2 regions of the Rothia amarae genome follow, and region 2 is predicted to be linked to the other one. Evidence: predicted binding sites of a transcription regulator. Region 2 holds the regulator's gene; the other holds the start of a gene.
The links. The regulator HspR, encoded in region 2, represses chaperone genes until heat shock. The targets are predictions, from matches to a motif close to AAGTTGAGTCNNNNNGACTCAACTT.
Positions count from the first base shown of each region.

Region 1: the regulator HspR is predicted to act here: its motif matches at 10,617-10,641, upstream of clpB (ATP-dependent chaperone ClpB).

Region 1 is NZ_JBHUCN010000015.1:124,564-140,150, reverse strand. Features, by position in the region: gene ACFR81_RS10365 (phosphodiester glycosidase family protein) at 1-1,018, opposite strand, end outside; gene ACFR81_RS10360 (DUF3073 domain-containing protein) at 1,232-1,447, opposite strand; gene ACFR81_RS10355 (carbohydrate-binding domain-containing protein) at 1,727-3,313, opposite strand; gene ACFR81_RS10350 (polyphosphate polymerase domain-containing protein) at 3,364-4,266, opposite strand; gene ACFR81_RS10345 (DUF4956 domain-containing protein) at 4,277-4,924, opposite strand; gene ACFR81_RS10340 (hypothetical protein) at 5,220-5,378, shown strand; gene ACFR81_RS10335 (cation:proton antiporter domain-containing protein) at 5,383-5,673, shown strand; gene ACFR81_RS10330 (hypothetical protein) at 5,698-5,829, shown strand; gene ACFR81_RS10325 (Sir2 family NAD-dependent protein deacetylase) at 5,919-6,809, opposite strand; gene ACFR81_RS10320 (SDR family oxidoreductase) at 6,941-7,684, shown strand; gene clpB (ATP-dependent chaperone ClpB) at 7,935-10,526, opposite strand; gene ACFR81_RS10310 (hypothetical protein) at 10,862-11,449, opposite strand; gene ACFR81_RS10305 (HAD family hydrolase) at 11,487-12,158, shown strand; gene ACFR81_RS10300 (Dps family protein) at 12,261-12,767, shown strand; gene ACFR81_RS10295 (S8 family serine peptidase) at 13,093-14,904, shown strand; gene ACFR81_RS10290 (VIT1/CCC1 transporter family protein) at 15,281-15,587, shown strand, end outside.
Region 2 is NZ_JBHUCN010000009.1:155,525-171,111, forward strand. Features, by position in the region: gene ACFR81_RS05520 (MFS transporter) at 1-1,194, opposite strand, end outside; gene ACFR81_RS05525 (aldo/keto reductase) at 1,330-2,208, shown strand; gene ACFR81_RS05530 (aldo/keto reductase) at 2,269-3,105, shown strand; gene ACFR81_RS05535 (GtrA family protein) at 3,336-3,887, shown strand; gene ACFR81_RS05540 (Tex-like N-terminal domain-containing protein) at 3,891-6,308, opposite strand; gene ACFR81_RS05545 (TY-Chap domain-containing protein) at 6,500-7,966, shown strand; gene ACFR81_RS05550 (HNH endonuclease family protein) at 7,967-8,746, shown strand; gene ACFR81_RS05555 (amino acid permease) at 8,840-10,318, opposite strand; gene ACFR81_RS05560 (hypothetical protein) at 10,584-10,991, shown strand; gene ACFR81_RS05565 (hypothetical protein) at 11,131-11,538, shown strand; gene trmB (tRNA (guanosine(46)-N7)-methyltransferase TrmB) at 11,673-12,494, shown strand; gene ACFR81_RS05575 (hypothetical protein) at 12,616-12,846, opposite strand; gene ACFR81_RS05580 (heat shock protein transcriptional repressor HspR) at 12,967-13,404, opposite strand; gene ACFR81_RS05585 (DnaJ C-terminal domain-containing protein) at 13,408-14,400, opposite strand; gene ACFR81_RS05590 (nucleotide exchange factor GrpE) at 14,538-15,128, opposite strand; gene dnaK (molecular chaperone DnaK) at 15,131-15,587, opposite strand, start outside.

The sequences.
Region 1 (15,587 bases), on a different contig from region 2:
CGCTGGTTCCGCGTTCTTCGCCCTTGCCCAGTGGATTATTGACGAGCGAGCCGTTGAAGACCATATCGGTTGAGCCACCACCGTCGATGTTGTAAGCGGTGGTACAGCCGAGATCGATGAACATTTGGGCAAATTCGGTCATGGTGACGCCGCGGGAGTAACCTTCGGAACGCCCGTCTACTGCAAGAACCATCAGGTGGTTATCGCCGATGACGCCGATGCCCGTGCGAGGCTGCTCTCCCTGAATCGAGTGGTTGCCGAAGTTTGTATCCACTTCATAATCTTCGATACCGCTGGCAACTGCGCCGTCGCTTATCAGAGAGGGACCGAAGGAAAGAGTGTTCCAGACTCCTGCATCGACCAGGGTTTGAGCGTTTGTGGTGGTTTCATCGTAGACCTTGACCGAGCCGTCGCGGTAGAAAGCGAGACCTTCGCGAGCGCTGGCGTCACGGTATACGACGCCGTTGCGGATGACGATTCCCGTTTCGCGGAAGCCGTAGTAGTCGCCGTTGATTGCCCAGATTGCATTGTGTTCGGCGGCGATGGCGGTGGGTACGTCGATGATGTTCAAGCCGAATTCGTTGTTGGCGAAAGCCGATTTGAGAAGGGTGGCATCGTCGAGTTTGATTTCGGCGGAGAATGCGGTGACGGTATCGCTACCTGAGCCGTTGACGATTTTGTTGATGGCTATGGAACCGTTATCTGCGGTAAGTCCGCTGTCTGTCACCGAGACGTTGGTGAGCTCGGTTGTTGCAGCTTTGGTGCTCCCTGAGGATGCCGTTGCGGCGGCTTCGTAGGCGGCGACGTCGGAGATTTCGGTGTGTTCGGCGAGGTAGCGGTTGTATGCCCAGCCACCACCCAGGCCTGCTGCGGCAAGTGCGCCGACTCCTCCGAAGAGGGCTGTGCGGCGGGTGGTCTTTTTCTGCCAGAAACCGCGGTTTTGGTCGACGGCGGTGGAGCCAGTGGCTGGTTGTTGCTGGGTAAGGGGTTCAGTGGGGTGCTGTTCGGTCTTTGTCATGGTTTAAGCATGTGGTGCGTTCCCATGTGCAGGATTTGCCAAACCTATGCCTCTCCTGTGAAACACGGAAGCCTACTCTCAAGTGAGGAACACTCCCAGTTCGGCGCGGCGTCGGCAAAAGCACCTGAGCTAAATTTTGTTAAACAAAACAGCCCCGGCGCGTTGCCGAGGCTGTCTTGTGATGTGCTGATTGCCTACTATCCGGTTTCCCGGTTAGCGGCGGCGATCGGCGTAGTCGTCAGTGTACTTGTCTGCGTACGCTGAGTAGTCATCTTCGTCGTCATAGGTTGACGCCGGAGCTGCACTTGATGAATTTTTTTTGGCACTACTGAGCTCACGTTCAAGCGCAGTGTAGTCGGTCTCGGGGCTGTAGTACTTCATTTCCCGAGCCTGCCGTGTTGCTTTAGCCTTTTGACGGCCGCGCCCCATGGCGTGACCCCCTTTATCCGTCGGGTCCGCTTTTGGCTACCGTGCAGGCGCACGTAAGCCACCGGAATGCTTACAGTTTTCTTTTCTTAAGCGTACATGTTTTTAGCGTTATATGCAGATTGATATCCCGCTGGGCGAAAATTCACCTGAAGTTTTTTTGAAGCTGACCCCGAAAAATGCAGAGAATCTACACTTTTCGGGGCCAATTTATCTTTTGTAGTTACTTCAGCATGTGTTGTAAAGAACCTTAGTTATTCCAATATTCAATACATTCGTGAATTACTGAGCCGTAACGGTGCCAGCATCTTCACCATTGACCTGCAAGGTATAAGTTTCACCCGAGGTAATTCCTTCCGCAGAGGCGAAGAAAAGTTCAGTTCCCTTATCGGTAACCGTGTAGGTTGCCACGGTCTTGCCTGAAGAATCCACCACGGTCACGGTGTCACCTTCTGAAGTGCTCAAATCGGTTGATTTGATATATCCCTGGCCGTCCGCGGCGGGCGCCACGAACATATCCGAGGTTCCACCAGCCAGAAGTGTTCCGCCCGTTAGAGTAAAGTCCCCGGCGGTATCAAAGACGCCATTGCCGCCTCGTGAGGGACCGTTGACAGTCAGAGTACCTCCGCTCATGGTGGCAGTACCGTTAGAGTCGAAGCCATCGCCTTCAGCAGTCACATTGATGGTGCCGCCGGTAACAGTAATGCTGGCGTCTTCAACGGTGTCCATGCCACCGCCACCGCCCATGTCACCGCCGGGTGCCTGACCACCCATGTCACCGCCGGGTGCCTGACCGCCCATGTCACCTGAAGGCATCTGTCCCTGCTGCTGATCGGTAGTACTTGAATCGGTTGAAGTTGAGTCAGTATCAGTATCGGGCACGCTGGCGTTGACACCATCATCGTCTGATGCCACTGTGATTTCACCGCCGGCGAAAGTAATGTACTGCGCTTCAATACCTTCATTGGACTGGCTGATGGTTAGAGTTCCGCCGTCAATCTCAAGTTCCTTTTCAGCCTTGAAACCGTCATCGCCGGCAGAAATTTCTACGGTACCGCTCTGAAGACGAGTCCAGCCTCGCCCCTCTTCGTCCGAATTAGTGGCCTTGATGCCATCGCCTTCGGTAGCGGTAACCTTCACGGTGCCATCGAGAATATCTACATAGTCTTTACCCTTGATACCGCTGTTTTGAGCGGTTACATCAACGGTGCCTGAGGCAATAACGAGGCCGTCTTTGGAGGTAATACCATCATTGTAGTTGCCAGTGACGTTGAGTGTTCCCTCGCCAGCCAAGGTCAAATCTGACTTAGAGTAAATCGCTGCATCAGGGTCGTCCTCTCCCGTTGAGCTGTACTCGGAACCATCGCTAATAGTGTTGGTTGTTCCTGAATTGGAGTACAGCAGAACTTCGTTAGCGCTTTGAATATTGATTGTTGAACCGTCAGAATTCGTAATCGACGCGTTATCGAGAATCAAGCGAACCATATCTTCATCGCCTGCAGAAACTACAATCTGCCCGTCTTCAAGAGTGCCGGTGAGCTTATAGTTACCAGCGGCGGTAATGGTGATGACACCGTCCTTGACCGTCACGCCATCGGTCGCTTCAGGATTAGAGAGATCGATGGTCTTGACCGAAGAATCGTCCCAGCTCAAATCGCCCTGGCTGAAATGGGTGTCGTAGGAGAGCGTGCTACTTGAGCTAGAGGAAGCAGATGAACTTGACGAAGCAGTGGAGCTTGCTGAACTTGCGCTTACGCTCGTGGTAGAGGATGTGCTGGATGTTTCTTGAGCGGCGCAGCCCGAGAGCCCGATGATTCCTACAAAGGCGAGGGAAAGAGCTGACTTGGAGAATTTATTCTTGAGTTTCATGGTGTTTTTGCTTTCGCTTGGAGTTGTTGGAGTAAATCTGGGGACGCTGTTTAGGCGGCAAAATGAAGGCTGCGGGTTTTCTCGGTGGGGCTCAAATGGATGTTCCGACGAATCGTCCGCCGCCATTTGTTAGCGGGGAGCTGGGCGTTGAGAGCTGCCATTCCCGTAGCGAATTTGGAGATTTTTGTCGGTCTAATTCCTGCCTGCCACAGGTGTTTATCCGCTACCGAGGGGGCGGAGGAAGATTTAGTTTCGATAATCACCATCCCCTCCGCCACATAGTGCTCACCCACTTCAAAAGGTGTTGCCGGTGAGAGCGCCAGTTCGCTTAGCGGCGTCCAGGTCAAAGCGCAGTCAATGGTCATTCGGGAGTTCACCGGATTGTTTTCTGCCTCTGGCAGGAACACCGTGGTGCGGCGGTAGTTGGTAGCCAGTACCGGTTCAAAGTCGGTGACCGGGCATTCAAGCATGTCGCCCAGGGCTTCGTTCACGTATCTGCGCCCTTCGGTATTCAGACGAGCGCGATCAGCTATCTGATAAGGAATTCGTTCTTTGACCGTGACAGCTCGTGCGCCTTCGGTCTTGACTTCAAGAAAAGTATCTCCGGTATCGCAGTAGGTGCGTGTTCGGATTTTGAAGCGGTTGCGTCGCCCGTGGGCTGCTAGCCGGTAGCTTTGTAGCGCCGGGTTATCGAAGTACACCGAGTCGTAGGCGAAATCGCGTTTGCCATCCATCGTAAGCACCGCCGCCTGTGCGGGGAGCGTAGCCAGCACCTTCTGAGCCAGCTTCGCATCCACAATATATTTGCGGTCTACGCGAGTTTGCATGGCAGCCTGTGCATTGAGTTCTTCGAGGTTGATGGGGCGCCAGTGGGAGGGAACAATGGACGCCGGCGCCGCTTCATGTTGGTTCGCGAAGGTCAGGGGCTGAAGTTTGAGGGTGTTTTCATTCATGGTTTTCTCCTTAGCGATGTTGGGCAGGGGAGGTCAGAGTGGCGGTATTCGGGGTGAGGGGATGCTGGTCGGAGTAGAGCTCGGGATGATCGGGAGTATGAGGGACAGTTGCTTTATCTGCGTTGAATCGGATATCAGCTACCGTCTTATCGTTGATAAGGTCAAGTTCTAGAATGTTCACGGTTTCAATCACGTACCCCAGCTGATCTTGTAGGTAAGTGCGCAAGATGTTTTCATCGCTGATGGCGCGGTCGACCGTCACGGTTTGCGAGCGGAGGTTTGCCATGACCTGAGGCGAATCCACGGCAAGCATCGCTATCAGTAGCACTGCCATCAGCGCTATAGCCAGGCCTACAGGCTCAAGACCGATTCCCGCAAGCAGACCTAGGGCGAGTGCGGCGAAGAAGTAGGCTACCTCGCGCTGGTCCAGCTCGGTGGAACGGAGCCTGATAATCGAAAGCACACCGAAAAGTCCCATTCCCATGCCTGCGCTGGTGGCGTCGGCGTTGGCGAGAGCGACCGTCACGGCAAAGACGCCCACGTTAATCACCAGGTATGAAACCACCAGGTCGCGACGGCGATGGCGGCGAACGTACATGGCGCAGAGAGCGAGGATGGCGGCTAGGTCAAGCGCGGCGAATGCCAGAGTGAGGTACATTTTCAGGTCTTTCGAATCATGGGGAATTTGCGTTATTTATAGATTCGTACCTGTAGCTATGTTTAAGCTGTGCTGGATGTAGGGCTAACTTAAGCGTTTAAAATATGTTGTAAGGAGTCGACATCGAGATACTAGAAAAGTTCATCAGGTACCGTTTCGAGGCGGTATCTCATTCATCTTTCTGGTATCTCGCAGACCTGGAGCTATTTCAACCCGTGCCGTTGCCCCCTCTGTTCGAGTGAGGGCAGTACCCTAAGGATTAGCTGTTCTCCAGCGCTTGAAGGTTTTTCTGCCTATGATCGTTATTATTTCTATCGTTCTCGCTCTGGCGGTTATCGCCGTGGTTGCTTCCCTCGAAAACCGGGTTCGGGTTACCGCGCCTATCCTGCTCGTTTTGAGAGGTACCCCAGAGAAAGCATTGGTGTCGGAAGAACCCTCAGCCGCAAGATTTTGAGTCGGTGTCTGAACGCTCTCAGCAGCGTCTTTTCCGCAAGCAGGAAAACATGATTAAGCGCATTCGACGGGTAGGAACCACGGTTCGCTACGAGGGGGAGCGCCCGCTGACGTGGCAGCACTCGGTTATTTTGGTGCGGGCAGGTATGCGCGGTGCGGTTACCCTGGCTGCGGTGCACACCCTTCCCGAAGGAACTCCGCAGCGTTCCTTACTGATTTTTATCGCCTTTCTCGTGGCGCTTCTTTCGCTGGTTATTCAGGGCAGTACTCTCAGCGCAGTGGTGAGCTGGGTCTAGCCTGAGGGTGAAGACCCTGAACTGGTGCAGAAAGAAGCTGCGGCTTTGCTGGATGCACGCGAAATTAGCTCCTTCTCGTCCGAGGCTCTTTCACATGAGCTAGAGCGGCTCGATGCTTTCGAAATTAGCTACAACCTTTCGTCCCCTGACCGCTAAGAGTTCCGGGCTCAGAGAGCAGAATTAAAAGAGTAGAGCTCAGAAAAAAGCCGTTCACCATTTTTCGGTGAACGGCTTTTTGTTCGGAGCTAGATCAGTTGAGCTAGCCCTGCTGCTACTTCAGTGCGCCAGAGGTAATCTGCACGGGTGTCCGCGCGTCCGGGGCCACCATTCATGACGCCGATGGGTTTGCCCTGCTTCTGCGCGTCTAGCACGAGCTTGTACCCGCTCATCACCGCTACCGAACTACCCACAATGAGCAGGGATTTCGAGTCAGCTTTCATCTCTGCGACTGCAGCCTTGCGTTCGGCGGGCACGTTTTCGCCGAAATACACCACATCAGGTTTCAGGCGGGTGGAACCGCAGTTCTCGCACCCTGCCATTTTAAAATCGCAAATGAAGGTGTCTGAAAGTTCGACGTCGCCGTCGGGGTTTACCTGCAGTTCTTCACCTTCTAACCGCGCAAGGTAGCCGGGGTTGATAGCGTCGATGCGGGTGTCCATATGTGCGCGGTTTTCTAGGTGCCCGCACATCAGGCAAATCACCCGGTCAAGATCACCGTGGATCGCCACGATATTTTTTGACCCTGCCCGTTGGTGCAAACCATCCACGTTTTGAGTCACGAGACCGGCTAGCGTGCCTCGCTCTTCAAATTTAGCCAGTAGGTAGTGAGCTGCGTTAGGTTCTGCACGGCGCATATGCCGCCAGCCCACGAACGAGCGTGCCCAGTAGCGCTGGCGAGCGCCGTCGTCGTATCTAAATTCCTGATAGGTCATGGGGCGGTGTTTCTTGAGCGAACCGTTGGGACCGCGGTAGTCGGGAATTCCCGAACCGGTCGAAACTCCCGCCCCGGTGAGCACCAGCACTCCCCCGCCATCCAACATTGCCGCGATACCCTCACGAGCAAAAACTGGATCGTGAGGTGTAGCCGTTTCACTGACCACCCGCTCAATCGAGCGAATTGCCGAACGGTGCGCCATCGCAATATCGGGGCGGGCAATACTTTCCGCATCAGAAACATACGAAGACGCGCGGGAGGATGATTCAAAGTTCACCCCTCTATTATTACAAGTCATAGCAAGGCAAACATCAGCAGGCATAGAATAAAGGAATGTTAAAGATTGCAGTTGCTGGCGCCACCGGCGCTATGGGAAAAGTTATTGTTGAAAAAGCTGAAGCAGCAGGTCATGATATCGTCAAGATTTGCCGCTCCGAAGGTGTAGATTTGCTCGCTGGCGAGGGCATTCTGGAGCAGCTCGACGGCGTTGACGCTGTGATTGATGCTTCTCAGGTGGGCGATCCTGCTTCTGACGATCTGATTACCCCTATCCTCGACGACGCTAAAAACCTTATCGACGCCGCAGAAAAAGCTGGCGTTCACCGCCTCGTGATGCTTTCCATTAACGGCGTAGAAAAGCCCCAGCTCCAGGAATTCCCCTTCTACAAGGCACGCTTCGAGCAGGAACAGCTCGTTCAGAAGGCGGAGCTCGAATCTGTCGTGGTTCGCTCGGTGCAGTGGTTTGAGTTTGTGCTCAATCCCGCTGGCTCCGAAGTTTCCGATGATGAGGTGAAGGCACAGAACTGGGCTATCCAGCCAGCCCCTATGGGCGCCGTCGCAGATTTCTTGGTAGAAGCCGCGGAAGGTAAACACGGGGAAGGGCTCATCACCGTTGCAGGCGGCGAACGCCTCACCTTGCCTGAGCTGACCGAGCGCTATCTCGCAGCTACGAACGATTCCCGCAAGGTCACCACCGTGGACGCCGTCCTGCCGGCGCTTGCCGATGGATCTCTCTACGCACCGGTCGACGCCATCATCCTCGAACCCACCCTCGAACAATGGTTGAGGCAGCAGTAATCTGCTTGGATTGAGTAAAAAGCTGAGCCTAGCAGTGTTACGCGCCCCAGCTCATCTCGTGGTGGAGTGCAGGGATAAATGCGCAGGCGAGTTATAAGAGGAGGACGCCCCCCTCAGCTCCCTCGGACTAAAAGTTCCGTAAGAGCCGACCGGGCGGCGTCCTCCTCTTAATGTTTGAGCTCAAGCGTTTGTCCCTGACGAAGCCGCGACCTAGCTAGAGCGAAATATCACATAGCTCAGCCAAGCAACATTACTCAGCCGTCACCGTCAGCCCATCGATAGCAACATCGGGGTTCACATCTACCTTTACGGTATCGCCATCGTGGATGGCGCCGGAGAGGATTCCTCGTGCCAGACGGTCGCCCACTTCGGTTTGCACCAGACGGCGCAACGGACGAGCACCGAAGGCGGGGTCGTAGCCAGCAAGTCCGAGCCATTCGCTAGCGGCATCTGTAACGTTCAAATTGATGCGGCGGGCGCCCAGGCGCTGTGCCATCGCGTCAATCTGAATGTCCACAATCTTAGAGAGATCCTGAGCCGAAAGAGGATCGAACATGATGATGTTGTCCAAACGGTTGAGGAACTCGGGCTTGAACGAAGCGTTGACTACGTTCATAACCGCCTGCTTCTTGGCGTCTTCTTCCATGTTCTGATCAACCAGGAACTGTGATCCCAGGTTAGAGGTAAGAATCAGGATGACGTTGCGGAAGTCTACGGTACGCCCCTGACCGTCGGTAAGGCGGCCATCATCGAGTACCTGCAAGAGGATGTCAAAGACTTCCGGGTGAGCCTTTTCCACCTCATCCAACAGCACTACGGAGTAGGGACGACGGCGGACCGCTTCGGTGAGCTGACCGCCCTGATCGTAACCAACGTATCCGGGAGGGGCACCCACCAGACGTGAGACACTGTGCTTTTCAGCAAATTCGCTCATGTCGATACGAATCAGTGCCTTTTCATCGTCGAATTGGAATTCGGCGAGTGATTTGGCGAGTTCGGTTTTGCCGACGCCGGTTGGGCCAAGGAAGAGGAAGGAACCAATCGGACGGTCGGGGTCAGAAATGCCTGCGCGTGAACGACGCACGGCATCGGCTACGGCGGTGACCGCCTGCTTCTGTCCGATGAGTCGCTTGCCCAGCTCGTCTTCCATGTTCAAAAGTTTCTCTGATTCGCCCTGGAGCATCTTGCCAGCAGGAATACCCGTCCAAGCAGAGATGACTTCGGCGATTTCGTCGGCGGTTACTTCCTCAGAAACCATCGATTCTTTGTCAGCATGTTCAGCTTCAGCCTGCTGCGCAGCATGCAGTTCGGCTTCCAGCGCAGGAATTTCGCCGTAAAGAATACGGGAAGCATCGGCAAGATTTCCTTCACGCTGCGCCATGTCAGCTTGCGAGCGCAGTTCATCAATTTTGTTCTTGATGTCGCCGACTCGGTTAAGTCCTGCTTTTTCGGCTTCCCAACGTGCGTTGAGAGAGTCGAGTTCTTCTCGTTTGTCTGCCATTTCAGCACGAAGGTGTTCCAGGCGCTCTACTGAGGCTGGGTCGGTTTCGTTCTGAAGTGCCAGTTCTTCCATGGTCAAGCGGTCTACCTGGCGCCGGAGCATGTCAATTTCTTCGGGTGCCGAGTCGATTTCCATGCGTAGGCGCGAAGCAGCTTCGTCGATGAGGTCGATTGCCTTATCGGGAAGTTGACGCGAGGGAATGTAGCGGTGGGACAGCGTTGCCGCAGCGACCAAAGCCGAGTCTGCAATGGCTACTTTGTGGTGCGCTTCGTAGCGTTCTTTGAGTCCACGCAGAATACCGATGGTGTCTTCCACGCTGGGTTCACCCACGTAGACCTGCTGGAAACGGCGTTCTAGAGCGGCGTCTTTCTCAATATTTTCACGGTATTCGTTGAGGGTGGTAGCGCCAATCAAACGCAACTCACCGCGCGCCAGCATGGGCTTGAGCATGTTTCCGGCATCCATCGAACCTTCGGAAGCGCCAGCACCGACGACGGTATGAATCTCGTCAATGAAGGTAATAATTTGGCCTTCGGACTTTTTGATTTCATCCAAAACAGCTTTGAGGCGCTCTTCGAACTCACCACGGTATTTCGCACCGGCAACCATTGAGCCAAGATCCAAAGAGATGAGGGTTTTACCGCGCAGAGACTCAGGAACATCGCCTGAGACCATGCGCTGAGCAAGACCTTCTACCACAGCGGTCTTACCTACACCTGGTTCACCGATAAGAACGGGGTTGTTCTTGGTACGGCGAGAAAGTACCTGCACGACGCGACGGATTTCTGAGTCACGACCAATCACAGGGTCTAGTTTGCCCTCGCGAGCAATCTTGGTGAGGTCGGTACCAAATTTTTCAAGCGCTTGGAAAGTGCCTTCGGGGTCTGGGGTGTCCACGGTGCGATCTCCTCTTACCTGCGGAATGGTCTGAGCGATGACGTCGGCGCTAGCGCCGTTATCCGCCAGAGCTTTCGCTGTAGCGTCGTCGTTTGATGCAAGCCCGAGCAAAATCATTTCGGTGGAGATGAAAGTATCCCCGAATTGCTCTGCTTTGGTTTGAGCGGTTTGAATTGCACGCAGTGCGTTGCGGCTGAATTGTGCTTGCGCTACCGATGAGCCACTGCTCTTGGGCAGCTTGGCGATTTCATTGGAGGCAGCAACGGAGACGGCGTCGATGTCCACTCCTGCAGCTTTGAGTACAGCTACAGCCACGCCGTCGCGCTGATCCATGAGCGCTTTGAGTAAGTGGGCAGGTTCGATGCTGGGGTTCCCGGCGGTTTGCGCGTTCATGTTCGCGCTACTAATGATTTCTTGTGATTTAGTGGTGAATTTTTGTTCCATGAAAGTCTTCCTTTCGAGTTGAAGTTTTCTCTGTTAAAGACTGAGAAATACGGGATTTAGACCCAACCCCTGCGTTTCTATTTATCTATTAACTTGAGTCTACTCCGCTCAACTTGTTAAGACAAGAGTTTTCCACAGAATAAATTACAATAATTTTGCTTGAGAATATTCACGTGAAATGGTCCACTCGCGGGATAAAGCGAGGGGTCCACCAGGCCATGCACCATACCAACCCAAAGAAGCACCGTCAGAAATACACCTCAAAGGAAAATTTCATTTCCCCGAGGGCGTATGAAATTTGCTTTTGAGGCCATGAAAACTCAACCTTGCAAGGTTTATTCCATCTCATCCAAAAATTCATACTCGCTGTACTGACGGGCAATGAGCTCTTCGTCTTCTTCACTCACTCCTGCTGCACGTTTACGCGAGCGCCTGTTCTCACCCCACGCCACAAAGAACACAGAGAATGCTGCCACGAACGTCAAAATTCCTGAAGTATTGCCAAACCCTGCAGAGAGTCCAATAAAGTCTTCACCCAAAATTTTCGACGCCGCAGAAACGGTCTTACCATCCACCACGTCTGGGCAGAGCATTCCAAAAATGAAAGCAATTGCCCAGGTCACCAGTTGCAGAACTGCTAACGTCGACGTCGTCCCCGCCGATCCTTCGTACCGCTTGGCGTCGTGCCACATCCACCATGCAGCAACCCCCAAGATAGCCAAAAGCGCCGGACCAAAGCTGATGGCAAAAATACCCACCAGCGAACCGCCGGCGCCAAACAAAGCTCGTCCGGCAGTAATCCACAGGGCGCACAGCAAGGCGCCGGGTACTGCGGCCCAGAGCATCAGGCGCTGAAAAGCGGACGATGGACGGTGCAAAATCTGTTCAGATGACTGGTTATCCACACTGTAATAGTAGGTCATTGCCCCCTAAAGATTCAGTTCAGGATAGGCTGGAATTATGAGTAAAAATGAGAGCACATCGAACTACCCTGCAGCTATTCTCTTTGACCATGACGGCACCCTAGTGGACACCGAACCCCTCTGGGAAGCAGCCAAGCAGCGCATTGCAACTGAGCACAATGCCACGTGGACTTCTGAAGACACCCTGGCGGTGTTGGGTTATTCGATTCGCAAGACTCTTGAACAGCTCCAAAAGGTAGGTGTGAACTTGCCACTCTCTGAGCTGGAGGAAAAGCTCATTTCCTACATGATGGAGGAATTTTCACGAAGCTCTTACGATTTCCTCCCTGGCATTCGCCCGCTACTCGATGAGATTCATCAGGCAGGAATACCCATGGGTATTGTCACCAACGCGACGACGGCGGTTGCCCAGCGCACGTCCGAACTCGCGCCCGGTTATTTCACCGCTTTGATTGGCGACCAACAAACGACTCACCCGAAACCTAACCCCGAACCATACTTATTGGGAGCCAAGAAGCTCGGCGTTGATCCAACCCAGTGTGTAGCTGTTGAGGATTCCCCCTCCGGCGTGCAAAGCGCACTAGCAGCAGGAATGAAGGTCATTGTGGTTCCCGGTGAAGTGCCCGTACCGGAAGATTTAGGGCATGCTCGAATGCAACATGAAGAGCTCACACTAGCCAAAATCCTTAATATGAATAATTCAAAATAATCTTGACTTTGGGGATGCGCTTACTAAAATGGTAAGTGAACGCAGGTTCCAAGATATTACTGCGTATGTGTAATAATTTCCGAGCTCAGAAAAGGATTGAACATGCCTGCCACCAATGCACCTTATACCGTTCCTGGACTTACTGAAGCGACCGGTCATCAAGTAGGTGAACTGCTTCAAATGCGCCTGCACGCGCTCAATGACCTTCAGCTCACCCTGAAGCATGCTCATTGGAACGTCGTCGGTCCCTCTTTCATCGGGGTACACGAAATGCTTGACCCTCAGATTGAGCTAGTCCGCGGCTTTGCCGATGAAGTCGCAGAACGCATGGCAGCCCTGGGTGTATCCCCGGTGGGCACTCCCGGCGATTTAGTAGCTAAACGCTCCTGGGAAGACTACTCGGTAGGCCGCGCAGACACCACCGTACATCTAGAAGCTATCAACAAGGTTTACGACGGCGTCATTGAGGATCACCGCGCCGCTATTGCAAAAGCGGGAGAACTCGACCCCGTAACCGAGGATTTGCTCATTGGACAGACTGCCGAGCTTGAAAAGTTCCAGTGGTTTGTACGTGCGCATCTTGAAAATTCAAAGGGTGACATCAAGTAAGCGTCGTCGCTTATACCCATCCTATTTTCTCAATCTGCCCCGATTCCCCGGGGCAGATTATTTTTTGTCCCCTAAACCACCTAATAAAACCTCGATTTGGGGTAACCTGAATCGGTACCCATCAGCTTCGACTCCCCCGAAAGCCCTCCCCCCCTTGAAAATTTCACATCGCACTCCCAAAATCGTATTCGCATCGTCTCTTACTGTCCTGCTGACTTTAGGATTAACCTCCCCTGCAATAGCGGCCCCCAAAGGCGCGGACACTTCCGCACCTCACTCTCAAGGTGACCCATCGCTTACCGCAGGCACTCACGCAGAAGCCAGCGTGAAAAACGCTCCCACCGTTGAAGAAGATACCGATCAGGTGGTCGTTAAATTCAAAGAGGGCACCGCCGAAGACACCAAAGCGAAAGTTCTAGAGTCCACCGCAAAGAAATCGGCACTGGATGACTCCACCACCGAAGTAGTAAGCCAGACCGTCGCTTCAGCCGACGTCGTGAAATCTACTGCGGAGCTCTCCCCCAGCGAGCAAACAGAGGTAGTCAAGACCCTGAACGCCAATCCTAGCGTGGAATACGCTGAGGCAGATTTGCGCATCAAGAACACTGACGCCGGATATGCTCCTGTCACTCCCACTGACCCCCTGTGGTATCTGCAGTGGAACATGCGCGCCATTAACGCTCCTCAAGCTTGGGAAACTAACGTGGGCGACGGCGTGGTCATCGGCGTCGCCGACGAAGGATATTCCACACACCCCGAGTTGGACGCCCGCACACTACCCGGTTATGACTTCACCAGCTCAGAGTTTTCTCGTGACGGAAACGGATGGGACTCTAACCCGCAAGATCAGGGTGACTGGTCAAACGGTCGAAACTCGATGTGGCACGGCATGCACGTGGCTGGTATCGCCGCTGGATCAGCCTACAATCGCTTGGGCGTAGCAGGCGTTGCACCGCGCGCATCTGTTCAGCATGCCCGTATTTTGGGTGCTGGTGGTGATAGCTACGTATCAGATATGGCAGCCGGTGTCGCATGGTCAGCGGGTATTTACGTTCCCGGTGCGCCACTCAATCCCACACCCGCCGACGTCGTGAATATTTCTGCGGCTTTCCCTGCCAATACCTGCCCCAAGGTGTTTGAAGACGCCATTTGGGCAGCTCATGAACGCAACGTTCCCGTGGTGGTGGCAGCCGGTAATAACGGGGACGACGCCGGGAAGTACGCCCCCGCCAACTGCTGGGGTGCAATCGTTGTAGGTGCCACCGCAGGTAACGGCTGGCAAACCATGACTGGTTACTCCAATTGGGGCTGGCCCCTTGATATTTTGGCACCCGGCGGTGCATCGGGTACTGATATATGGTCCACTATCACCGACGGCACTCAGGGACCGGGCAATCCAAGCTACGGTCCGCTCAACGGCACCTCTATGGCGGCACCTCACATTGCAGGCGTCATTGCTTTGATGAAGGAGCGCAATCCTGACCTTCCGGTTGAAACAATCCGTTCCATTTTGCAAGGGACTGGGAGCTACGTGGGTGACTATAAATTTGTCAACGCGGAACGAGCTGTTCAGGCAGTTACCCCCACGCACGTCACGCTTCCTTTTAGCGACGTCGCCGCGAACCATCCTTTCCGGAAAGAAATTAGCTGGGCTCGCAACATGGGTGTAACTACCGGCTGGGCTGATGGAACCTATCGCGCAGAGGAAGGTATTTCTCGTGCGGCTATGGCAGCTTATCTCTACCGTCTAGCGGGCTCACCCACCTATGCGCCTCCGGTTCGCTCACCGTTCAAGGATATTCGTCCCGGTGATCCTTTCTACAAAGAAGTCTCTTGGCTAGCCAGCAAGGGAATTACAACAGGATGGGGCGACGGCACCTTCCGACCCAATGATTCTATTTCCCGTGAGGCTATGGCAGCTTTCCTCTACCGTATGGCTGGATCCCCTGCCTATACACCGAGTGCGCGCAGCCCCTTTACCGATTACCCTCGCGGCAGTAGCTTCTATAAAGAAGTATCTTGGCTAGCCAAAGAGGAAATAACCACGGGTTGGAGCGACGGCACATACCGGCCGCTGGAACCTATTTCACGTGGCGCTATGGCGGCTTTTGTTTACCGCTTCGCTCAAGCTAACTAACTTATGTTGGCAGCTGAAGACCTGCTTTGAATCCCTGTTGGGTTTCCAAGCCGGTCTTTTTTAGGTTTCATTTGAGTCACATTGAGTTCTAGTGAGAGGTTATTTTTCGCTATGCTTATGCCAGCGAAGGGGAGTAGTTCCCACAGGTTAGATGTGATTCGTTGTGGATCTCCTCTAATCCAAGCGGTTTATCGACATACTGGTTGCAGAGAATGCGCCCGGTAAACCACCTGTAGTTTCTGGCTCTCAGAATTCAGGCGAACGAGACCTTCGGCCCGAAATATATACCGTGATGTCCTTAAACCATCGCGCTATATTGCAAGCAACGGCCGAAGTCTCATTTTTAGATGATTTCGGTCTGACCCTAAGGCTCATCATGGACCGAAACGAACTTTCAGCATCAGTTACTGCCTCCAGCAGACACGTTGGCTCCCCTGACCCCACATCCCAACAGATTCGCCGCTGGCGCCGCTATTTGGCAGAGGAAATCTCCGAAGCGCGCATTTATTCGGCTCTTGCCGAGCGTTCGACGGGTCGAGACGCCGAAATTTTACGCGAAGTCGCACAGGCAGAAGAACGGCACCAACAGCATTGGCGCAACCTATTGGGTGCACACGCTACGCCGGAACCGACGCCGTCGGTCTCTGCTCGCACTCTGGAATTCTTGGCTAAGCATTTTGGTT
Region 2 (15,587 bases):
TGCCGCCGCCGCCGATCCCACGAGTTGGGCGACGCCACCGACCATTGCGGTGCCGAGGTTGGGGCCACCGGTCACGGTCACAATGAACATCCCATTCATGCGACCCAACATGCTGTCCGGCGCTGCCGTTTGAATAATGGTGGAGCGGAAAACCGACCCCAAAGCATCACACCAACCAGCGAATGCCAGGCCCGCAGCGCCCAGTAAAATTGCCCAGAGATTCTCCGCCAGCGACGTCGAGGGGTTACGCCCGTCCAACCAAAAGGCTACAGCGCCAAAAGCGAAGAACCCGGCACCCCAGCCTACGTATGAAAGGGTGAGAAAACGCCCCTGACGGCGTACGTTCTTGAGCCAACCGGAGAAAGTCACGCCTAGGAAAGCTCCTACTGCACCTGCGGAAAGCAAGAGGCCAGATGCGGCATCACCGCCACCAAATGCCACTACAACAAGGGCTGGAATAAGTGGTTTTGCTTGCGCGAAAATCATGCCGATGAGGTCCACCACGAACGTCATGCCGACCACGGGAACCTGACGTACGAAAGAGAAGCCTTCGACGACCGAACGGATACCACGGGAGGCCCCTTCAGCTTTCTTCTCCGGCACCATGGGAGGTAACTCGTAGAGTGCCCACAGCCCTACCATCATGGCGAAAACGTTAATAGAGTACGTCCATGGATAACCCACCGTTGCCACCAGCGCACCGCCAAGCATGGGTCCGACGCTCATGCCCAAGGTTCCCACCGTCATATTCAATGCGTTAGCAGCCGGTAGCAGACGGCGCCGAACTAGCCGTGGAATAATCGCACCACGCGCTGCCTGGTTGATGGGTTGAAGCAGCGATTCAAAGGCAACCAAGCCATAGAGTAACCAAATATTATGAAGCCCCATCCACGCGTGAACGGCAATGGCCACCGTAACCAGCCACATGCTGATAGATGCCAGGAGAGCAACCTTGCGACGGTCGTAGGTATCAGCAATGACGCCACCGTATAGACCACCCAAAATGAGTGGTCCAACCGCCACCAATCCCGTCAGACCCACCGCACCTGGCGAACCTGTGATGGAGAAAATCTCCAGGGCAATCGCAATCGCAGTGATCTGAAACCCCATGGTAGAAAACACCGACCCCATCCAGATACGGCGGTAATCTCGGCTTTCTTTAAGCGGGGTGGTGTCCATGAGCAGTGAGGGCATGAACACCAGTGTAATCAGGACGTAGAAGCAGGTGGGTCACCTTTTCCGCGAAAATGCACTGAAATAAGTACACTTTCACTAATTTACTGACCCTTCAGCAGAGAGAATAGAAGGAACACCGATGAGAGGAACCCTATGAACATTCCCGATAACCAACCCCTGAAAACTTTTTCCGATGGCAAGACCATTCCCCAGATGGGCTTCGGCGTCTGCGGTATTGCCCCGGATGCCACCGAACGTGCCGTGCTCACAGCGTTTGAAACCGGCTACCGCCACATCGATACCGCCACCATCTATAAGAACGAAAAAGAAGTTGGTTCAGCGCTGAAAAATTCGGGGCTTACTCGCGAAGATGTCTTTGTGACCGGCAAGCTGTGGAACACCGATCAGGGTTTTGAAACTGCTCTGGAAGCCTGCGAAAAATCGTTGGAATTACTAGATACCGATTATCTTGACCTCTATCTGATTCACTGGGCCCAACCTGCCCTGGGAAAGTACCGACAGTCATGGGACGCGCTTATTGAGTTGCGCGAGCGCGGACTGGTCAAATCTATTGGCGTTTCGAATTTCACGACCGAACAGATTGATTCGTTGAAACCGAGCGGGGTTACTCCCGTGGTGCATCAGGTTGAGCTACACCCCTATCTCACTCAGGAGAGTCAGCGCGCCGATAACGCCGACCGTGGAATCTTGACCGAGGCATGGTCGCCGCTGGGGCAGGGCAAGGATATTAACGACGACGCCGTCGCCGCTATCGCTACCGAGCACGGCATTACTAATGCGCAGGTTATTCTTGCCTGGCATTTAGCGATTGACAATATTGTGATTCCTAAGTCGGTCACTGCCGAGCGTATTCGCGCTAATTTTGAGGCTCCGCAGGTGCATTTGACCGTTGATAATCTAATGGCTTTGGGTTCGCGTCCCCAGGGTGAGCGATTGGGCGGAGATCCCGCTGAAGGCGATTTGGGTGCGCCCGAGTATTCAGACCGCGACTCTTTTCGTTCAGCTAAATAAGTAGAGAGCTGCAGCGCCGCTGAGTAAGCTAAAACTGCATACTCTCTGGAAAGGAAAAATATGACTGCCTCACCGCTGAAAAAATTCAATGATGGTAACGAGATCCCCCAGCTGGGCTACGGCGTCTGGCAGGTTGAGAACGAAGTTGCAGAGAAGGTCGTGGAGCAGGCATTAGATGCCGGTTTCCGCCACGTTGATACCGCTCAGATTTATGGAAATGAAGAGGGCGTTGGCGCGGCTCTTGCTCATTCTTCGGTGAGCGAAGACGACGTTTTCGTGACCACCAAGGTGTGGAATGACCAGCAGGAGTTCGAGAAGGCACAGGCCTCTTTTGAGGTGTCGATGAAGAAGCTTGGTCTCTCCAAGCCGCTGGATTTGCTTCTCATTCACTGGGCGAAGCCGGTTCAGGGTACCTACCTTGAGGCGTGGAAAGCACTCATTAATTTGCAGAAACAGGGCAAGGTACGCAGCATTGGCGTTTCGAACTTCCCCGAGGAGCAGTTGCGCGAAATCATTGCCGAAACCGGCGTAACCCCTGCCATCCACCAGATTGAATTACACCCCTACTTCAATCAGCACGCTTTGCGCGAGATTCATAAAGAATTGGGAATTTTGACCGAGGCGTGGTCACCGCTGGGTCAGGGGGGCGACATTTTGAACGACCCCGTGGTCGTGGAGATTGCTCAGGCGCACGAGGCAACCCCTGCTCAGGTTGTCATTGCCTGGCATCTGGCACTGGGTAACGTGGTGATTCCTAAGTCGGTTACCCCAGAGCGCATCAAGGAAAACTTCGCGGCACTTGATATCAAGCTCACCGACGACGAGGTAGAGAAGATTTCTGCTCTGACTAAGAACGACGGTCGTATTGGCCCCGATCCCAAGGACTGCGACTTCTAAGCGGTACACGACTGCAGAATAAACCGGGTGAGGTGTTTCTACCTCGCCCGGTTTCTTGATTTTTGGCTGGGGGCTCCGTCCATATTTTTATGAATTGTTGCCAAATCGCAACCAAATATTGAGGTTTCTAGGGTTGAATTTTCAGCTTATTTGTACTCAACGGTGCTATTTTTGGGTTAGATGATACAACCTGCCTCCGGTGGAGGAGCGTCTGAAGAAATCGAGTAACCATGGTCAGCAATATCAATAAACTCCTTGCCAGCGAAAAAATTCGCTTTCTAATGGTGGGAGGTTTCTGCTTTATTCTGACCATGACTATTAATTACGGTCTGAAATATACGATTATGACCGAGAAGCCCACCACCGCCCTGCTCATAGCCACAGCCATTGCCTCTGTGGTCTCCTATATTCTCTCTGCGCGTTGGACGTGGAAGGACGCCGGCGGCGATCCCCGCCCCAAAGAGATGGTTGGTTTCACGCTGGTGACCCTCGGCGGGATCGCTTTAAACGCTGCGCCACAGTGGGTATCTCGTTACGTTTTCCATTTGGAAACGCCCTATATTTCCCTGCTTGCCCAAGAAACCTGCGACTTCTTGGCTGGTCCCATCCTGGGTACTCTCATTGCCATGATCTTTCGTTACTGGGCTCTTGATCGGTTTGTGTTCCACGGTAAGCAGGCGCGCCAGGACGCACAGCTGAGCGAAATCATTCCAATTACTCGCCCGATTCCCCGCCAAAAACTGCAAGCACCAGCGGGGAATTCAATTGACAAAGCGGCATAGGCGTTACCGGCGGCGATGCGCCACGCCGCTACCTTTTCGAGCTCCACCAGGCTTTGATGCGTTCGTCCGTGCAGAAGAATGATTCCCCCGCACGTGCTTTGGCTTCGCGGGTTTTTCTTCAAGGAGCAGAGACAGCGCTATGCGGCCACGCTGGGCGTTAACCTCAGTCACCCGCACTTTCACGACGTCGCCAGAGCGCACAATCTTGTGCGGATCATCCACGTAGCCGGTACTCATCTGCGAGATGTGCACCAGTCCATCCTGGTGTACTCCGATATCCACGAAGGCGCCAAAGGCAGCCACATTTGAAACCGTTCCTTCAAGAATCATACCGACGGCGACGTCGTCAATCGTCTCGACGCCGGGGGTGAATTCGGCGGTCTGGAAGTCCGGCCGGGGATCACGCCCGGGTCGTTCGAGTTCGGCAAAAATATCGCGTACCGTGGGCAGCCCAAAACGTTCGCTCACATAATCTTCAGGCTTCAACTGAGCCAGTTTCTCAGCGGAAACCGAGCTGCCTTGCATCCCTCCGGCGTCATGTACGATAGCGCGAGCGAGATCGTAGGCTTCGGGGTGAACGCCCGAGGCGTCGAGGGGCTCGGAGCCATCTGCAATGCGAATAAACCCGGCAGCCTGTTCGAATGCTTTAGGGCCAAGACGGGGAACTTTCAAGAGATCCTGGCGGGTGGAAAAAGCACCATTTTTCTCACGGAACTTCACGATTGCCTCACTGGTGGTGGCGTTGATACCCGCTACATGTGAGAGCAGGGCGGGAGAGGCAGAATTGACCCACACGCCTACCGCATTCACACAATCTTCCACGGTGGCATCCAGAGATTTGGCAAGGATGTTTCCCGGTATATCGTGCTGATACTGACCCACTCCAATAGACTGCGGGTCGATTTTTACCAGCTCAGCCAAGGGGTCTTGTAAACGGCGGGCGATAGATACCGCCCCGCGTAAAGAGACATCCATGTCGGGTAGTTCTTCGGTGGCTAGTGCAGATGCCGAATACACGGATGCACCGGCTTCAGACACCGTTACTTTCTGTACGCCGTCATTCCCCTGTTGCGCCAGCCGTTTGAGGAGATCACCCGCCAAGCGGTCTGTATCGCGCGAAGCGGTGCCGTTTCCAATGGAGAGCAGTTCTACCTTAAACTCACGCACCATCGTTTCTAGCTGGTCCAGCGCCTCATCCCAGCGGTTTTGGGGGGCATGCGGATAGATGACAGCCGTATCTAGTACCGCGCCGGTAGGAGAGACCACCGCAATTTTGACGCCGGTGCGAAGCCCCGGATCCAGACCCAGCACGGTGCGGTTGCCCGCCGGTGCAGCCAGCAATAAATCACGCAGATTGGAGGCGAAAACTGCCGCCGCGTCCTTTTCTGCGCGCTCGGTGAGTTGGGTACGCAGGTCGGCAGCAAGGCGGGGCAAAACTTTTTGCCGCCATGCCGAGCGAACGGTAGCGGCAAGCCAGCCCAAAACGCGTTCGTCATCTGAGACCGTATTCAGAATCTGCACGGGAATGCCCAGGGCAAATGCCACCGCCGATTCGAAGGACGCGCGGGCGGTCTCATATCCTTCGGTGAGGTTTTGATGGCGGGCTAAAGCTTCACCCTTGAGCCCGGTTTTAGGGCCGGGAACCTCTGCCACATCTACGGTGACTTTGACTTCCCCGGACTTTTCAGCCCGCATGAGGGCCATCAACCGGTGCGAAGGAATCTTACGGATTCTCTCGGAAAAATCATAGTAATCGGAAAATTTGCTGGTCTCTTGTGCCAGCACAGTGCGGTGGCTCGGCACCACCTTTGAGGTAATTACTCCGGTGTTCCAGAGTTTTTCTCGCAGCTCGTCCATGAGTTCGTGGTCGTAGACGGCGTATTCATGCAAGATAGCGCGTGCACCGGCGAGGGCAGTTTCAGTATCGGGTACTGCTGTGTCTTCCGGTGCGCCCTTTTCTGCAGGGTGAATGTAAGCGGCAGCGATATCGTGCAAATCTGCCAGCGGAACTTCTAACAAATCGTCCACTAGAGGCTCTAATCCAGCTTCCAACGCTATCTGCGCTTTGGTTCGCCGCGCCACTTTGTAGGGAGCGTAGAGCGATTCCAATTCATTCTTGGTGGACGCCGCCAATACTGATGCCTTTAGCGAGGGTTCGAGCACACCCCGCTCGGTGAGCATCTGTAAGATACTTGCACGGCGGTCTTCAAGGTCTCGCAAGTACCCCAGGCGATCTTGGAGCAAGCGAAGCTGGACGTCACTCAGCCCACCGGTTTTTTCCTTGCGGTAGCGAGCGATGAAGGGCACCGTAGCACCAGAATCGAGCAGCTCAATTGCTGCGCGAACGCTGGAGAGTTCCACTCCCAGTTCGCCGGTGAGCGCGCTCTCAATTTGATGCAAAACGGTGCTGGCTGATGTCATACTTCTAGTTTCTCATTAGAGGGGATTCCCCGCTAATCGAAGGGGAAGGCTTATTCAAGTAATAGAACTACTTATGATTGAAGCCCTCAACTGAGCGGACTACATTTGAAAAGATACATTATTTTCAATCGGAGTTATTTCGTGATTGCATGTAGTGTTCTTTAACTGACTTTAGAAAGTAGCTACCTACCGTGAATGAATCGGATTCATACGAGAAGTTTGTTGAAAACTACTCAGATCTCCTGGACCAGCTGGTTCGGGCGGGGTGGACTCCCGGCGAAGCATACAGTCGTTTTACTACCCTCTTTCCCGAGGTAAACCCTGACTTTGTGCATAAAGCTATTAATTCCGGTCGCTGGACTTTCATAGGTCGCAAGGAGAATCTACTCAATAATGTGATGATGGCAGCGGCTCTCTGGTATGCCGTAGCAGTCACCCACGATCTTGATCCTGAACCTGAGTACACCGCGGTTCACCTTGACCCTGTAATTGTTCAGGATTTATCCCGTCTCTTTACTACTGCAGGGGTAGATGCTCAAAAGATCGCTTCTATCATGAGCCGCTGTGGCGCCACGTTGAAGCACCTGGCAGAAAACCCCTATATTCGCTTAGACGAGGTTACCTACGACGATTTCCTCGAAGACTTACCCGCCGAGGTTCAGGGAATCTCAGATGATGTCTTTCTCTGGCCCCCGCAACGCTCGATCATCGAAGATCGTCTGGGTGAGGGAAATTTTTCTCAGGCACTTTTGCGGGTTGGAATTTGCCCTTCTGACTTGGAAGAACTCGGCATGAGCGTTTCTGCTTCAGCAGTCAGCGATCGTGCTTTTCGCAACGCCTTAGGGGAGTTCCTTAGTTACTGCATTCGCTATGACCGTAACCCCACTGTTCTGCTGTACGGTAGCTGGGCTGTGGCTCGCAATCAGATAGGCAGAGCACCCCTGGTCGGTGCAGTGCGCGCCAAATACGGTTCCTGGCATCGGGCGCTGAAACTTGGACGTCGCATGGTCAACGATGCTCTGCAGATGAGCCATGCTAAGGCTGTGCCCGCGCGTCCGGTGGAGTCCTATACCTCTTCAGAGTCCGCTCCGCTCCGCATTGAAGATTTGAAGGCGCAGGGTATCGGGGTGGTGCAACAAGCACCGCATAACCCCCATGAGGTAGAACGTCAGGCATGGAAGTCTCTCACCAACGTTCTCTTCGCCAGATTAAGAGAACTTCCCTGGAACCAGACTCTACGAGTTTATTACCTCACCCCGGGGTCAATTGCCGCAGGTGATTACACCCCCTACGTCAGCATTTTGCGCTCCCCCGGCGGGTACCTGTGCGAGATTACAGATTCTAACGATTTCTCAATGCGCAAAGAGGAATACAACATTGAGTATTTGCGAGAGCAAGGTTGGGGTGAGCCGAGCGAAGGAACTCTCACCTGGTCCCAGAATTTCTTTGACTCCTCTGCTGCTGCCGAGCACATTATTCGCGCCATGCGAGAGGGTCTGCACTGTGAACGCCCCGATTATTTCCAGTCTGATGACCCCACTAATTCCTCTCGTACTCATGTAGTGGATCCTACGACCGGGTCTGTTCCGATGGTTCCTGCCCAGTTCATCGAGGATTCGACTACTCGAATCAGCGTACAATCTGAGCTGAACGACTAAGTGGCACGCAGAAGACTTAGATCAAAGAAGCTCCCCCTCAAAGTTCGTTTTTACCTCAGCCTGATTTTCCTAGCAATCCTTGTGGTTGCGGGCATTTTTTGGTGGGGTAAGAACGGCTGGGACTGGGACGCCGCCGTCGATGCCTTGCGCCCCGCTGGTACGCCCGTCAGCACAGGTTTTGCTCATAGCGGGATATCAACCTACTCCACAGCGTCAGATGTCTTAGGCACCTTAGAAGTTCGCCAGCCCGGTGAGGTAACGGGATATTCGCGGGAGATGTTTGGCAAAGCATGGTCAGATGTGGATGGTAACGGCTGCGATCAGCGCAACGATGTGCTTACCCGCGATCTGCAGAATCTCAAGCGCAACGAGAACTGCAAGGTCGTTTCAGGCACTTTAGTTGATCCTTACACCGGCTCCTCGGTAGATTTCACGCGCGGTGAGCAGACCAGCCAGTTGGTTCCCATCGACCACGTAGTAGCACTATCAAATGCCTGGCAAACAGGCGCCACTTTGCTGAGTGAGTCTCAGCGAGCGCAGTTGGGCAATGATCCGCTGAACCTTCAAGCAACCACCAGCGCAGCAAATAGGGAGAAGTCCGATGCCGACGCCGCACATTGGCTTCCTCAACGTGGCTACCAGTGTGAGTACGTGGGGCGTCAGGTGTCCGTCAAAGCAGCTTACGGTCTCTGGGTCACGCCTACCGAGAAGCAGGCAATGGAGCGGGTTCTCAAAACCTGTCCTGAGCAACCCGCTTACCGTTCAAACGTCAAAAAATAAGCTCATCGAACATGGACGCCGTCTTGCGCTTTAGAAGCGCAAGACGACGTCCTGATTCATATATCTCACCTTGGCGGATAAGAGCCTAACAACTTATAGTGTTTTGTCTTTTTCGCGAGGAGGAACAATATCTAGTGCCTGGGTGCGTTCAAGCTTGGCCTTCTCTTGCAAACGTGCGGAGTTGGGGTTGCGGCGAACGGTTGCCCAGCCAATAGCCAAAATGATGAACCATCCGGGCATTGTAAACAGTGCAATCCGGGTATCTTGGAACAGAGCCAACACAATAATCATGGCGATGAAGAATGCCAGGGTTACATAAGCTGCTCCCACACCACCGGGCATCTTGTAGCTGGAAGCTGCGTGACGCTCAGGGAACTGTTTGCGGTAGGAAATGTAGGAAATGAGAATCATTGCCCAGTTGAAGATTGCCAGAATAGCGGCCACGGTGGTCACCAAGGTAAATGCACCAATCACTGAGTCACCCGAGTAAAGCAGAATGATGGATGAGAGAAGCAATACGGAGGTGAGGAATAGTGCGTTACGAGGTACACCGTTCTTACTAAGGAGAGCAAAAACCTTGGGGGCGGAGCCTTCTTCTGCAAGACCGTAGACCATACGAGAGGTGGAGAAGATACCGGAGTTAGCCGAGGACGCTGCAGAGGTGAGAACCACGAAGTTCACTACCGATGCCGCGGCACCAAAGCCAGCCAAGCTGAACATGGAGACGAAGGGGCTATTCTCAGGAACAATCTTGGTCCAGGGAGTCACCATGAGAATTACTGCCAGAGTCAGGACGTAGAAGAGAATAATACGAACAGGTACAGCGTTAATTGCCTTAGGCAAAGTGGTGTAAGGATCCTTGGTTTCCGCAGAAGTTGTACCTACAAGTTCAGAACCTAGGAATGCGAACAGCGCAATCTGGAAAGCACCGAGAAAGCCCATAGCGCCCTTAGGGAACCATCCGCCGTGTTCCCAGAGGTTGGATACGCGTGCGGTGTCGCCGTTTTCGGGAGTGAAAGCGGTGGCAACCATGATGCCACCGACAATAATGAGTGCAAGAATTGCAACAATCTTAATAATGGCGAACCAGAACTCGATTTCACCGAAGTTCTTTACCGAAGGTAGGTTCAGCGCGAGAAGCAAACCGATAATAACTAGCGCTGGTAGGAAGAGGGGAACATCTTCCCACCAGAATTTCACGTAGCCAGTAATTGCAATAACGTCCGCTACTGCAGTAACAACCCACATAAACCAGTAGGACCATCCGACAAAGAACCCGGCACCGGGACCAAGAATGTCGGATGCGAAGTCTGAGAAAGACTTATAAGACAAATTAGATAGGAGAAGCTCACCCATAGCGCGCAGAACCATAAAGATCGCCGCGCCGATAATGATGTAAACGAAAAGAATGGATGAACCGGTTAGGCTAATAGTTTTGCCTGAGCCCATGAACAGACCGGTACCGATCGCGCCACCGATTGCGATGAGCTGAATATGGCGGTTGCTGAGACCTCTTTGTAGCGAGCCGTCTGATTCGATTTCAGCGGCGTCGTTCTGTGCGTGACTGGGCACGTTACCTCCAGAATGTATGTAAACCGTCTAGTTACGCATGGGGAAAACGGGAATTTCTTCCGGTTGCAGATTGCGTAACACAGTGGTCCTAGTTACATCACAGATTAGACGAATTTCCCAGACGCTGCCAACCTCAAAGCCTCAAAAAGGTGTATTTCTCATGATGTGGCACAACTTAAAGATTCCTCATTTTGCGCCCCAATCAACACCATAAGATGGCATACACTGTAAGTACGCTTATAAAATTTTGAGATTAGGAGTAATAATGTCTTTTCTTTCAAACGTTGCACTTCGCTCTACTACCGGTGCCTTCATTTTGAATTCAGGCCTGGGCAAGCTCAATGCTGACGAAGAAACCTATAAGTGGTTGCAGGATATGGGTTCTAAAGCTGTACCTAGCTTGTCCACCCTCTCCCCCACTACTTTCGGCAAGGGTCTCGCTTACTCCGAAATTGCGCTGGGTAGCGCGCTACTTTGCCCCGTAGTTACCGCCAAAATTGCAGGTCTTGGTCTTACCGCATTTTCCGCGGGATTGCTCACCATGTACCTCAACGATGACAGCCTCACCCTCGACGACGGCGTCCGCCCCTCCCAAGAAGGCGTGAGCTACGCCAAGGATATTGCTTTCCTCGGCTCCGGTCTTGCATTGGTTCTCTCGCGCAAAAAGAAGTAAAACACACCTCGCCCCACGGTCCGCACCAGAGTGTTTTACCTTACCCTTGCAATATTTTTCACGAATGTAGGTGCTCTCGAATTATTTTCCGTGTAAAGTCTTTTCTTGAAAACAAACCTTATTCTGAAAGGAAAATGACATGTCATTTCTCTCCAATCTTGCATTGCGCTCCACCACTGGCGCCCTCATCCTGAACTCCGGCATCGGCAAGCTCGGCATGGACGAAGGCACCTACGGCTACCTCCAGCAGATGGCTAAGGTAGGCGTTCCCCAGGTTGAGAAGCTTTCCGCTAACACCTTCGGCAAGTCACTTGCTTACGGCGAAACCGCTTTGGGTGCAGCACTCCTTCTTCCCGTTATTCCCGCAAAGCTCGCTGGCTTGGGTCTGACCGTATTCTCCGCTGGCATGCTCACCATGTACTTCGGTGACGAAAACATGACCATGGAAGACGGCATCCGCCCCTCCCAGGAAGGCACTGCGCTGGCTAAGGACTTCGTTCTTCTCGGCGCTGGCTTGGCTCTGCTTCTTTCCAAGAAGAAGAAGTAATAACTTTTTGTTGACTGAATGCTCTGTTGCTCTTTGAGCGGCAGAGCATTTTTTGTGCTTTAAACTAGAGAGGTTGTTCCCGGGTGGTGCTTTGAGTTTCCGCAGGTACCCGGCATATTAAAGGAGAATCCCTTATGGAAACCAATAAGCAAAAGGCAGATTTTGCGGCTCAAGAAGAGTTGCGCGAGCAGGGTATTGAGCCTACCGAGCAAGAAACTCCCGAAAAGTTTCACCGGCAGCCACTCTCGTTTGTCCGTCGTGGCGATCGACTGACTGGACGCCGCTTGAAGGCGTGGGAGGATTTCTCCCCTACCCATGTGTTGGATTTGCCGCGCCTTTTGACCGACACATCGGTGGCACCCGAGGCTGAGTTCGATGCCGAAAAAATTTATGGTCGCACCGCTCCCCTGACCGTGGAGATTGGCTCCGGCTTAGGTGAGGCGATTGTTCATCGCGCGGCGCAGCAGCCTGAGCGTAACTTTTTGGCGGTTGAGGTTTACACTCCCGGCATTGCAGATTTGTTGCGCAAAATGGCGGCAGAGGGTGTGGAGAACGTACGGGTGGCACAGGCAAATGCACCAGAGCTTTTGGACAACATGTTTGATGAAGACTCTATTGATGAGCTGTGGGTTTTCTTCCCGGACCCCTGGCATAAGACTCGCCACCATAAACGCCGCCTGATTTCACCGGAATTCGCCGATAAGGTAGCTCGCGTCTTGAAGCCCGGTGCTACCTGGCGTTTAGCAACCGACTGGGAAGAATACGCGATTGTAATGCGAGACGTTTTGGATGCTCACCCCGATTTCGAAAACCTGCACTCTGGTGAGGGCGCTACCGAGCAGGATCCTGCTGGCGGCTGGGCTCCCCGATGGGACGGTCGCGTGCTGACATCGTTTGAGCGCAAAGCCGGCGAAGCTGGACGGCGGACCCACGACCTGACGTATCGACGTCGCTAATTTAACGAGCAAGGGTCACTAAATCCGTAGAAGGGCACTTATTTCAGTGCCCTTCTACGGATTTAGTGACCCAGAGGAATTCACGCTTTAAGGCAGACGGCGTCGTCGAGCTACAGCAGGACTACTTCGACAAGTCGAACCACTCGCCGCCGGCATTACCGTAGCCATTGTTTACATATTCAGGATGAGAGTTCACGACCGCGCTATTGCCGGCATAAATAGAGTTACCGCGACTAATCTGCGGCTGGTTACCAGAAATAGGATGCACGCGAAAGACTTTAGGATAAGCCCAGGCAATACCTAGAATCACCTGAACGGCAACAAACAATAAAACTGCATCAGAAAATAACATGGGGGAACAATCTGCTGGAAAAAATGGGGGATATCGATTGGGGGAATCAACACCTATTTAGTTTACACGTAAAGTAAATATTTTCAATTATTTCCAGTAGATTTCCATCACAGCGAGAATTTATTTGCCTCCGCGATTAGGGCGATATAGAACTACTGCCTGCGAACGAGGCTTACCCGCCGGGCGCTTACCGCGCGCCAAATGCACTACCTCACCGCGCGACCCCGCAGCGAAGACCCGCGAGGATTCCGCCAACTTAGCATGTGCGACGTCCAGCTCCTGCGCCATCTCCTGCATACGAGCATGCATCTCATCCAACTGATTCTGCAAGCCCATAATGCGCTTAATACCCTCTAAAGAAACGCCTGCCTGCGAAAGATCCTGTATTTCCTGCAGCTTCTCGACGTCCCGTTGCGAGTAACGACGGGCGCGCCCCGGAGCACGCGACGGCTCAACCAGACCCATGCGATCATACTGGCGTAAAGTCTGGGGGTGCATACCCGCAAGCTCAGCAGCAATCGAAATAACGTAAACCGGTCGGTCTGATCCTAAAGCCATCTGTTACTGCGCCGCCTTCCTCATCAAATCGCTGCGAACATCCCCTTGAGGAGCCAGCTTCAAGAACTCAGCAAATGCAGTTTTCGCCTCATCCGTGAGATTCTGAGGTAGCTCAACTTCAGGGATAACAATCAAGTTGCCGGTGCCCTTTGCTGTCTTAAACCCGCGGGCTTTGGCGCGCATCTTTTGGCCTGCTGGAGCACCTGCCTGCAAACGTAATTTCACGCTCTTACCGTCGGGAGTAGGTACTTCGAGTACGGCACCCTCCACGGCTTCCTGCAAGGAAACAGGAACATGAACCACTACGTCGTTGCCATCGCGCTCAAAAACAGGGTGCGAATCAACAAATACGTGAAGTATCAAATCTCCAGCACCGCCGGGACCTTGTTGCCCTTTGCCGCGCAGTTTCAGCTTCTGACCATCTTTGACCCCCGAGGGAATACGAATCTTAGTCGTTGCTCCCGACGGCAAGGTCACTGATCGTTCGGTACCGTTGAAGGAATCCTTGAATGAGATACGAGCATTTGCCTCAACGTCGGCACCCTTGCGAGGAGCCTGCTGGAAGCCGCCGCCAAAGTTGGAGCCACCACCAAAGCCGCCGAACCCTCCGGCGCCACCACCGAACATTCCACCGAGCAAATCCTCAATGTTAATGTTTTGACCACCGCCGGACTGGCTAAAGTGAACGTTTTGCCCGCCGGGGAACCCTCCCCCGAAGCCACCGGGGAATCCGCCACCCTGGGCGCCAGCAAAACCAGCGGCACCGTACTTGCGGATCTGGTCGTATTCCTCGCGATCCTTCTTATCAGACAGGACGTCGTAAGCCTCAGCTACTTCTTTGAACTTCCGCTCTGCCTCTGCATCTCCAGGGTGTTGGTCGGGGTGATACTTGCGCGCTAGCTTGCGGTAAGCCTTTTTGATGTCTGCATCGGAGGCGTCTTCAGCTACCCCCAGCACCTTATAAAAATCTTGATTAAGCCAGTTTTCACTTGCCATCGAACGCCTCCTTATCTCAGCGTAGGTAAATCTCTTTTAAGTCTTCTCAAAAAATATTATTGCTTTTCATAGAATGGGCGGGCTCGAGAACTTCGAGCCCGCCCCAATCTAGCTTGATGGGCTATCTCAGCCCGATTTTATTCAGCAGTAGCAACAGCTACCTGAGCCGAACGCACCACGCGGTCTTTGACCTTGTAGCCGTTCCGCAGAACCATCGACACATGATCGGGTTCAACCTCAGAAGTAGGCTGCTGAAGAACCGCCTCGTGAACCTTCGGATCGAAAGCCTCGCCGACTTCACCGAAACGCTCCATGCCGTGCTTGCCCAAAGTTTCTTCAAGCTTGCGGGCAATGGCGGCAAAGGGACCGTCTTCCAAATCGCCGTGCTGACGAGCGGCATCAATATCATCGATGACTGGAAGGAGCGCGCTCACAAAATCTGCCATCACAAATTCGCGAAGCTGCTCTTTTTCCTTAGCACTGCGATTCTTGAAGTTAGTGAACTCCGCCTGCAAACGTCGAAGATCCTCAAGTCGCTCAGCTGCCAGCTTTTCGTTTTCGTCGACCGAATCCTCCACCGAGGCTTCTTCGGGTGCCGTAGCAGATTCTTCCTCTACTACGGCGTCCTCAGATACACCTTCGGCTTCTGGGTGGCCTTCAGCGGAGGGCGCCTCGAAAGCGTCTTCCAAAGGGTCATTGCCCTGCTGCTCGTTGGTGTTTTCAGCCATGATTAGTTCTTCTTCTCGTCTTCGTCGTCGATTACTTCTGCATCCACTACGTCGTCGTCATCAGCCTGTGCAGAGGAGTCGCCGTTAGCGGCCTCTGCCTGAGCGGAAGCGTAGATAGCCTCGCCCAGTTTAGTCTGGGACTGCTGTAGCTTCTCAAAAGCGGACTTTACTGCGTCGTCGTCGTCACCTTCAAGAGCTGCCTTGACTGCGTCGACGTCGCCCTGAACCTCGGTCTTGACATCCTCGGGAAGCTTGTCGCCATTTTCCTTGATGAGCTTCTCGATGGAGTAAGCGGAAGTCTCAGCCTGGTTGCGGGTCTCAGCAGCTTCACGGCGCACCTTGTCCTGCTCAGCGTGAGCTTCGGCATCCTTGACCATGCGATCGATGTCATCTTTGGACAGCGAGGTGCCGCCGGTGATAGTCATCGACTGCTCGGTGCCGGTGCCCTTGTCCTTAGCG